3 regions of the Pseudoduganella aquatica genome follow, and region 3 is predicted to be linked to each of the others. Evidence: predicted binding sites of a transcription regulator. Region 3 holds the regulator's gene; each other region holds the start of a gene.

The links. Region 3 encodes sigma-54, which starts transcription at its own class of promoters, with help from an activator protein. Its sites were predicted from a motif close to TGGCANGNAANCTGCTTT; they were not measured.
Region 1: the regulator sigma-54 is predicted to act here: its motif matches at 1,878-1,895, upstream of KT882_RS02915 (PEP-CTERM sorting domain-containing protein).
Region 2: the regulator sigma-54 is predicted to act here: its motif matches at 1,802-1,819, upstream of KT882_RS13355 (flavin monoamine oxidase family protein).

Annotation. Positions count from the first base shown of each region.
Region 1 covers NZ_CP086370.1:661,687-664,929, reverse strand. Annotated here, with positions in the region: gene KT882_RS02920 (lytic transglycosylase domain-containing protein) at 1-870, shown strand, start outside; gene KT882_RS02915 (PEP-CTERM sorting domain-containing protein) at 925-1,824, opposite strand; gene KT882_RS02910 (ThiF family adenylyltransferase) at 2,279-3,112, shown strand; gene KT882_RS02905 (PEP-CTERM/exosortase system-associated acyltransferase) at 3,114-3,243, opposite strand, start outside.
Region 2 covers NZ_CP086370.1:2,997,856-3,001,098, forward strand. Annotated here, with positions in the region: gene KT882_RS13350 (M61 family metallopeptidase) at 1-33, opposite strand, end outside; gene KT882_RS13355 (flavin monoamine oxidase family protein) at 41-1,765, opposite strand; gene KT882_RS13360 (sigma-54-dependent transcriptional regulator) at 1,942-3,243, shown strand, end outside.
Region 3 covers NZ_CP086370.1:1,001,570-1,004,812, forward strand. Annotated here, with positions in the region: gene lptA (lipopolysaccharide transport periplasmic protein LptA) at 1-307, shown strand, start outside; gene lptB (LPS export ABC transporter ATP-binding protein) at 310-1,071, shown strand; gene KT882_RS04445 (RNA polymerase factor sigma-54) at 1,087-2,571, shown strand; gene hpf (ribosome hibernation-promoting factor, HPF/YfiA family) at 2,641-2,997, shown strand; gene KT882_RS04455 (enoyl-CoA hydratase/isomerase family protein) at 3,093-3,243, shown strand, end outside.

The DNA of each region.
Region 1 (3,243 bases), 340 kb from region 3:
CAGCGATCCATTTTCCGGCATACCAGGGCCGCGCGCGCAGGCGCGCTGGCGGCGCTGCTGTCGGCCCAGCTGGCGGCGCTGGCGGCCGAGCCGGCCGCCGAACTGCTGGCCGCCGCCGCGCGCCTCGAGCATGGCGAAGGCGTGCCGCGCGACCTGCCGCAGGCGCTGGCCCTGTATTGCCGCGCCGCCCGCCTGGGCGACGCGCAAGCGCAGTACGCGCTGGGCTGGATGCTGGCCAACGGGCGCGGCGCGCCGCGCGACGACGGCGCGGCATCCCAGCTGTTCGCGCTGGCCGCCGCGCAAGGCCATCCGCAGGCGCAGGCCATGCTGCACATGACCAATACCGCGCCAGGCACGCCGCTGCCCGCCTGCCTGCTGCCGGACACGCCCCTGGTCGCCATGCCGCCCGAACCGCGCGTGCTCTACACCCATGCCGCCAGCAAGCAGATCGGCGCGCTGGTGGAGGTGCTGGCGCCGCAGTTCGACGTCGATCCCCGGCTGGCGATGGCCATCATCGCCATCGAGTCCGGTTTCAACGCGCGCGCCGTCTCACCCAAGAACGCGCAGGGATTGATGCAGCTGATACCGGAAACGGCCGAGCGCTTCCGCGTCAAGGACGCCTTCGATCCGGAACAGAACATCCGCGGCGGCCTGGCCTATCTGCGCTGGCTGCTGGCCTACTTCCGCGGCGACGTGCAGCTGGTGGCGGCGGCCTACAACGCCGGCGAGAAGGCGGTCGACCAGTACAAGGGCGTGCCGCCGTATGCGGAAACGCAGGAATACGTGAAACGGCTGGCGCGCCTGTACAAGCACGCCGTCCATCCCTATCCGGCCGGCTCCGCCGCAAGCGGTGCGCTGCGCAAACCTTGAGACGAAAAAAAACCGCCTGGCTGGCGCCAGGCGGCTGATCGCTGAACTGCTGTATCAAGCCTGACGGCGGCGGCGCAGACCAGCCAGGCCGGCCAGGCCCAGGCCGAAGATGGCCAAGGTGCCAGGTTCTGGAATCTTGTTTGCGCGGATCGGATCGTTGATCAGGCCGGTGAAGCACACGCCGGTGGTGACCTCTACGTCGGTGCAAGTGCCGGAGCCCTGCGAGGCGCCGTTGGTGCTCAGCGTGAACTTGCCGTCGAAATCGTGGCCGAACAGGCCGTTGGTGTTCCACTGCGTGGCACTGGTGCCGCCAGTCACATCGGCGAAGAAGGAGCCTTTACCGTCAGCTGGCAGGTTGGTGTTGGTCACTTGCTGGACCAGCGTGGCCTGGGTTTCGTCGGCGCTGGCGTCGCATACATACGGCTCCAAGCCGGTGCACGAGTTGGCCACGTCTACCAGCTGCTTGCCGGTGCCGAAGGTCACGGTCAGGTAAGCCGGGCCCAGGCTGCTCAGCAGCGAGTGCATGGCGTAGCCGGTGCGGCCGGAGGGGGCGGCGTCGAAGTTCGAATCCAGCGCGGCGATCGGGGTGTTGGTGCGGTAGATGTCCAGATGGATCTTGTTGTCGGCCACGCCGCCGCTGGCGCCGATATTGTAGATGTCGAAGTTCGAACCGTTCTGCACGATGTTTTGGTCGGCGATACCGTAGATCATATAGTACAGGTAGCTGCCGTCCGACAGGCCGGCCGACCAGCTCGCGCCGCCCGTGCCCTGGATCTGGGTAATCGCACCCAGGCCCCAGGTGCTTTCATTGGTGCCGGCTTGCGTGTTGGTTTCGGTGGTCAGACCAACCAGTTTGATGTTCAGGTTGCCGACCAGGGCATCCAGCGGCGTGGCGGATGCGCTGAACGCTGCCAGACCCAGGGAGGTTGCTGCCAGCAATTTTTTGAGTTTCATGTTCGATCTCCAGTATGTTGAGGGCGCTGTCAGTGTTAGCGTCACATCCCTATTAAGCAAGCGGTGTGCCAGGCGCGGGAAAATGGGGCGGATTACCCCGTTCCTCCTGCAACGGCTGGACATGCGGGCTTTGCTGACCGCCATAAACTTTGGCCATTTTTACCTAAGCTGTAAAGAATCTCGACAGCTTGTGTGACAATTGTTGCCGTGTGGTTAGTACGTGCGGCGCAAAGGCGGGGCTGGCACATTCCGGCGCTGTTTTGGGCTCCTCCGTGGGCGCGAACGGTCGATTTCCCGCAGCAAAGCGGTCCCGGTTGTAAAATATTCCGACAAGCGGCCTCCTGTGCAGCGGCGGCAGTTTGCGCTACTATAGTCTTGCCAATCTGGAATTAATTCAGCCGCACCGGCCGCCTGCGGGCGCCACCTTCTCCTCCACACTTGCTAAGGTTTTGCTATGACTACAGAATTCGACTATGACCGCTTCGTCATGCGCAATGATGGCTATATCAACAAGGCCACCCAGGCCAAGATCCGCAACACGCGGGTGGTGGTGGTCGGGGCAGGCCTGGGCAGCGCGCTGCCGGTGGCGGCCACGCGCATGGGCTTCCAGCACTTCGTGCTGGTGGATGGCGACACCGTGGACATGCACAACCTGAACCGCCAGTTCTTCGATTTCGAGGACATCGGGCGTCCCAAGGTGGAAGCGCTGAAGAAGCAGATTCTGCGCATCAACCCGACCGCCCAGGTGGAAACCATCCAGGCCAATCTGGACAAGGACAATGTGGCCGACTTGGTGGCCAAAGCAGACTTCATCTTCGACACCATCGACTTCCTCGACCTGGAAGCGATCCTGCACCTGCACGCCACCGCCAAGGCGATGGGCAAGCACATCTTCACCGCGCTATCCATCGGCCCGGGGGGCGGGGTGCTGTACTTCCCGCCGGACGCGCCGGAGTCGCTGGCCGACATCATCCAAAAGGACGTGGCGAGCGCCACGGCGGAGGGCGACGTCAGCTATTCCAACGTGTTCGGCAAGATCATGGGGCGCATCGGCGTGCACCTCGATGCGCAGGTGGTGGAGCAGGTCGCGCGCGCGCTGACCATCATGGAAGACGGCCGGCCCTGCCCTGCCTCGCAGATTTCGGTCGGCAGCTTCACGGTCGGCTCGATGGGCTTGTCCATGATGCACGACGTACTGGCCGGCCTGGAGGTGCCGACCGCGCCTTACATGGTGGTGCACAGCTTCCGCAACCACACCAGCAAAAAGATCAAGATCAGCGCCGACTAGTTCAGGACCTGGCGCGCGTGAGCGCGCGCGTCAGGCCGCGCGCCGGATTCTGCTGCCAGGACAGGCGCGGCAACAGCGCGTGCGGCCGCTCCTGCATCCAGGCCGACAGCGCCGGATTCTCGGCCGCCAGC
Region 2 (3,243 bases), 2.0 Mb from region 3:
TGGGTCCAGTTCAACCTGATAGGCCGGTTGCATGCGCATCCTAGTAGCCCAGGTGGTAGGCCGGGTCCAGCCATTGCGGGCGGCGCAGGCCGAAATGCTCCTCCAGCATGCGCTCGGCCGTGCAGAACGCGCCTTCCACCCAGCCCTGCTGGTCCGAATAGGCCTCGCCCACGATGTGGATCGCCTCGGCGCGGTCGGGCTTGCGCATGAAGGGCATCACGCGGTCCACTGCGTAGCCCGGCTGCCAGGCGTGGTAGCCGCCGCCGTAAGGATCGGCCGACCAGTCCTTGAACCAGGTGACGTAGGGCTGCGGAATGCTCACGCCGCTGCCGTGCAGCTCGCGCAACTCCTTCATCACCTCGTTCACCATGCGCTGCGGCGCCTGCACCTCCTGCAGGCCTTGCAGCTGGGCCGGCGACACCAGCGCCGTGGCGCGCGGCTGGAAGCGCTCGGGATGGCGCGCCAGCACCTGCCAGAACGGCGTGGCGCGCATGTCGTTGTAGCTGCCCAGCAGCAGCGAGTGGCTGTTGGACGGGTCGGTGCCGAAGTAGTAGCACTGGCGCAGGGGCAGGTCGGTGATGGAATGGCCGGCCTGCGCGCCAAAGCTTTGCTGCCACCAGGGCTGCTCGAAGCCCATCAGTATCTTGTAGGACGGCTCGGGGATGACGGCGGCCAGATTGCGCTGCAACTCGTCGTTGCGGAAGAAGAAGCTGTCCTGCGCCAGCAGTTCCAGCGCGCGGCGCGGCAGGGCCAGCACCACGCTGTTGGCGTGCACCGCCCACGGCGCGCGGCCTGGGCGGTTCAGGAAGTGCAGGGTGTAGCGGTAGCCCGGCTTGCTGGAGCGGGTGAAGCCCAGCAGCTGGTTTTCGCGCCAGATGCAGGCGCCCGGCTCGGCCAGATAGGCGTCCGCCAGCGCGTAGGCGATGCCGTCGTAGCCGCCGGCGATGGTCTTGTAGGCCGTGCCGGCGTTGGAAAAGTCGCCCACCATATAGGGCAGCGCTTCGGCTGCGTTCCAGTTGATGGTGTTGGAGTAGTAGCCGCCGGCGTCGGCCAGGAAGTTGTAGCCCTCCTGGCCCACGCGGTCCTTCAGCATGTTCCAGAAGCCCAGCTCGCTCACCAGCGCATCCTGGTAGGGGCCGGCGAAGCAGTAGCGCAGCTGAGGCTTGATGCGGCTCCAGTCCTCCGCGCTCAGCAGGAAGGTGTAGTCGTAGGCGCCGAAGTGCTTCACTTTGTCCGCGTAGCGCGCGTTGAACCACGGGTCTGCGGTCAGCACCTCGTACACCACCTTGTTGAACAGCTGGTCCGCGCTGTAGCCGATGTCGCCTTCGGTCAGCATGTAGCGGGTGAGCTGGCGGTCGCCACGCGCCTGGGCGCGCTGCCAGGCGTCCGCGCGCAGGTACTGCTTGCGCAGGAAGGCGAACAGGTGCGCGTTGTCGCCCATGGGGAAGGGCACGCTTTGCAGCGTGTGGCTGAACACCTGCTCGACCAGCGTGGCGATGATGCTTTGCGACGCCATATAGCGCATGCCGCCCAGCTCGCCCACCACGTCCATGCCCGGCAGGGTGACGGATTCCAGGCGGCCGCCGATGCGGTCGTCCATTTCAAACAGCTGCACCTGGGAGCCGGGCAAGGCGCCATCGGCCACCATGCGCCACGCACTGTACAATCCGGCAGCGCCGGCGCCGATGATGGCAAGCTCGGTACACAGGCCGTCCTGATAGGTGCTGTTCAGTGGGAGATCGGTCAGTTCGGTGCGTGTTTTCATGTTGCTGCTCCTGCAATTCATCATTACTGGATGTCAATAGCAAACCCCATGCCTGCACGCAATATGGACAAACTGACCTGATTTTCATATTGCAACCCTTTCATTCCGTTAATTGACATGTCAACCGGCGGGCTTTACATTGTCATTTACACTAGGAGAAGACTTTGGTTGCAGGCTTGAACGATTCCGATTACACGCTGACCTCCCCGCTGCGCGACGCAGAAGTGACGGGCGGGCCGGTGCTGGCGCTGACGGTGCTGTGGCATCCCGACCCGGCGCGGATCGGCGAGCAGTACCTGGACGGCAGCGGCGACGGCGTGATCGAGCTGGGCCGTTTCATGCCCATGTTCAGCCGTCCCGGCAAGGACAGGCTGCCGCTGGGCTACGGCGGCATTTCGCGTCAGCCGCTGCGCATTGCGCGCACGCCGGACGGCGGCGTGGCCATTACCCCGCCGGACAGCCGCATGATCGTTGAGCTGGACGGCGAGGAAGTCGGCGGCGCGCAGCAGCTGGGCGCCGAGCGCGTGGCCGAGGGCGCCGTGCTGGGCCTGGGCCGCGCCGTGCTGCTGTGCCTGCACTGGGCCACCTCGCTGCCGCGCAACAATCCCGTGAAGGGCCTGCTGGGCGTGGGCAGCGCCGCCATCATGATGCGCGAGCAGGTGCGCGCGGCGGCGCAGACCAATATGCCGGTGCTGCTGCTGGGCGAAACCGGCAGCGGCAAGGAAGTGGCGGCGCGCGCCATCCACGCCATGGGGCCGCGCGCGGCCGCGCCGCTGGTGGCGGTGAACATGGCGACCTTGAACGAATCGCTGGCGGCGGTGGAGCTGTTCGGCGCCGCCAAGGGCGCATACACCGGCGCCCAGACCGTGCGCGTGGGCCTGTTCGGCGAGGCCGACGGCGCCACCCTGTTCCTGGACGAAATCGGCAACACCCCGGCCGTGGTGCAGCCCATGCTGCTGCGCGTGCTGGAAAGCGGCGACTACCGCCCGGTGGGCGCGGCGGGCGACCGCCACAGCAGCGCGCGCCTGATCGCCGCCACCGACCAGGATTTGTACGGCGGCGCCTTCAATCACGCGCTGCTGCGGCGCCTGGAAAGCTATGTCATCCCCATGACTCCGCTGCGCGAGCGGCGCGAGGACATCGGCGTGCTGATCCTGCATTTCCTGGCCGAAGGCGGCGCGGCGGCTGAGGAATTCCCGTTTGCGCTGGTGAGCGATTGCGCCTGCTACGACTGGCCGGGCAATGTGCGCCAGCTGGCCCAGGTGGTGCGGCGCGCGTTGCTGTCGGTGCGCATGGGCGAGGTGCCCTTACTGACGGCGCTGACGCGCAGCGTGGCAGCGCCACAGGGCAGTGCGGCCCGGCTGGCGGCCTCAGCGGCCGCGCAGGGGGATGACTTTGCTGCGGAGGCAGGAGCGTATCGCGGCGGGCAAGGGCGTGCGGGGCAGGGCGTGGCGAGCAACGGCGGCGTTAGTCCGGCC
Region 3 (3,243 bases):
GCAGTGGATGGAAGGTGAAGCCGAGCGCATCGAATACGACGGCAAGAACGAACTGGTGAAGCTGTTCGTGCGCGCCAAGGTGCGCCGCCTGGAAGGCAGCAAGCCGAGCGACGAAGTGTCGGGCGAGTTCATCTCCTACGACAGCCGGCGCGAGCAGTTCAGCGTGCGCAATACCGCCAGCGGCGAAGGCAAGACCGGCGGCGGCCGCGGCACCATGGTGATCCAGCCGTCCACGCCCAAGCCGGCTGCCCCGGCCGCTCCTGCTGCGCCGGCGGCGCCGGTCCAGCAACCGCCAGCGGGGAAATAACCATGGCTGAAGCAATGCAAAGCTGCACCAGCACCCTGGTGGTGCGCGGACTGCAGAAGTCCTACGGCAAGCGCCAGGTGGTGCACGACGTGTCGCTGCAGGTGGAATGCGGCGAAGTGGTGGGCCTGCTGGGGCCTAACGGCGCCGGCAAGACCACCTCCTTCTACATGATCGTGGGCCTGGTGCCGTCCGACGCGGGCAGCATCGACATCGCCGGCGTGGACGTGTCGAGCATGCCCATCCACCAGCGCGCCACCCTGGGCCTGTCCTACCTGCCGCAGGAGGCTTCGGTGTTCCGCAAGCTGACGGTGGAGGAGAATATCCGCGCCGTGCTGGAGATCCAGAAGGTCAACGGCAAGGCGCTGACCAAGCAGGAGATCAATGAGCGCCTGGACCGCCTGCTGGCCGACCTGCAGATCGAGAAGCTGCGCGAGAACGCCGCGCTGTCGCTGTCGGGCGGCGAGCGCCGCCGGGTGGAGATTGCGCGCGCGCTGGCCACCAACCCGCGCTTCGTGCTGCTGGACGAGCCATTCGCGGGCGTCGATCCGATCGCCGTGATCGAGATCCAGCGCATCGTGCGCTTCCTCAAGGAGCGCGGCATCGGCGTGCTGATCACCGACCATAACGTGCGCGAGACGCTGGGCATTTGCGACCGCGCCTACATCATTAACCAGGGCAGCGTGCTGGCGTCCGGCCGTCCGGACGACATCATCGCCGATGAATCGGTGCGGCGCGTCTACCTGGGCGAACACTTCCGCATGTAATTCCTGAACCAGCCCATGAAACAGTCACTGCAACTCCGCACCTCTCAGCACCTGGCGCTGACGCCGCAACTGCAGCAGTCGATCCGATTGCTGCAGCTGTCCACGCTGGAGCTGCACCAGGAACTGGAACAGCTGCTGGGCGAGAACCCGCTGCTGGAGCGCCTGGATGATCCGCTGGACCGCTCGCTGCGCCTGCTCGGCGACGGCGCCATCAACCAGACCCAGTCCGACGGCGCCGACGCGTCGCCGGCCGACGTGGGCGCGCCGGCGCAGGACAGCGCGCCGGCCGGCGAGGGCGACCCCTTCGACGGCGCCGGTGGCGACAGCGCCAGCGGCGCCGAGGCCGACACCGACTGGAGCGACGCCGGCCGCAGCAAGGCGCCGGACGACGAGGACTCGCGCCCGCAGCTCGAAGCGAGCCACTGCACCTTGCGCGAGCACCTGATGGAGCAGATGCGCGTGACCGTGCAGCAGCCGCGCGACCGCGTGCTGATGGAGCTGATCATCGACGCGCTGGACGAGAACGGCTACCTGGAAGAGCCGCTGGAAGAGATCCATGCGCGCCTGCCGGAAGAGGCGGACGTGGAGCTGGAGGAGCTGCAAACGGCGCTGACCCTGCTGCAAAGTTTCGACCCCATCGGCGTGGGCGCGCGCAGCGCCTCCGAGTGCCTGGCGCTGCAGATCAAGCGCATGCCCGGCGTGCCGCTGGTCACGCGACGCATGGCCATCTGCATCGTGGAAAAGCACCTGGCCTGGTTCGCGCAGCGCGAATTCAACAAGCTGAAAAAAGCCCTCGATTGCGACGACGAGGACCTGCGCGAAGCGCAAGCGGTGATCCGCCAGTGCAACCCGCACCCGGGCGCCGAGTTCGCTTCCGACGTGTCCGACTACGTGGTGCCGGACGTGATCGTGAAGAAGGCGCGCAATGGCTGGCAGGTCTCCTTGAACAACGACGTGATGCCGCGCCTGCGCGTGAACGCGCTGTACGCCAACATGCTCAAGCAGGGAAAAGGCGAGTCGGCCATGGGCGCGCAGCTGCAGGAAGCCAAGTGGCTGATCAAGAATATGCGCCAGCGTTTCGACACGATACTGCGCGTGGCGCAAGCGATAGTAGAAAGACAAAAGAACTTTTTCAGCCATGGCGCGGTTGCCATGAGACCCCTTGTGTTGCGTGAAATTGCTGATACACTGGGACTACACGAGAGCACTATTTCTCGGGTAACAACTCAGAAATACATGCTGACTCCGCATGGGATGTTTGAGTTGAAATATTTCTTTGGCAGCCACGTCGCCACCGAAGCAGGAGGAGAAGCATCCTCGACGGCGATACGGGCGCTGATAGTGCAACTGACAGGAGCAGAAGACCCGAAAAATCCTTTATCCGACAGTAAGATTGCGGACATGCTGGGAGAACAGGGCATGGTAATTGCGCGACGGACTGTTGCCAAATATCGCGAAGCCTTGAAAATCCCTCCGGTAAGTCTGCGTAAAGCTTTGTAGTTTTACTTGGGTTCCCCTGCGCTCAAATAACATTCGATAGCGCATGAGCCCTTATCTTTAGGAGTGTGTATGAATCTCACCATCAGTGGACATCATCTCGAAGTGACCCCCGCCATCCGTGAATACGTGCAGAACAAGCTGGAACGGGTAAAGCGCCATTTCGATCAAGTTATTGATATTGCTGTCATCCTGACTGTAGATAACCTCACCGAGAAAGACAAAAGGCAAAAAGCCGAGATCAACCTGCGCATGTCCGGCAAGACTGTGTACGTGGAAAGCCTGTCGCAAGACCTGTATGCTGCCATCGATACGCTGATCGACAAACTGGACCGCCAAGTCATGAAGTACAAGGCCAAAGTGCAGGAGCATGGCCACGACGCCATCAAGCATCTCCCGGACACCTACGAGCCAGCCGCCACCGCATAAGACGGTCACCGGCACTCCCAACAAAGGGCGCATCTGGCGCCCTTTTTTGCGCCCGCGCTAAAATGGCTGTCTAACAATCATAGAGACAATCAGCCATGAGCGAGCACGTCATCACCCAGGTTGCCAACGGCGCCGGCATCATCACCCTCGACCGCCCCAAGGCGCTCAACTCCCTCTCCCTCGACATGGTGCGCGCGCTGACCGCCGCCCTGCTGGCCTGGCGCGACGACAGCGCCGTGGCCGCCG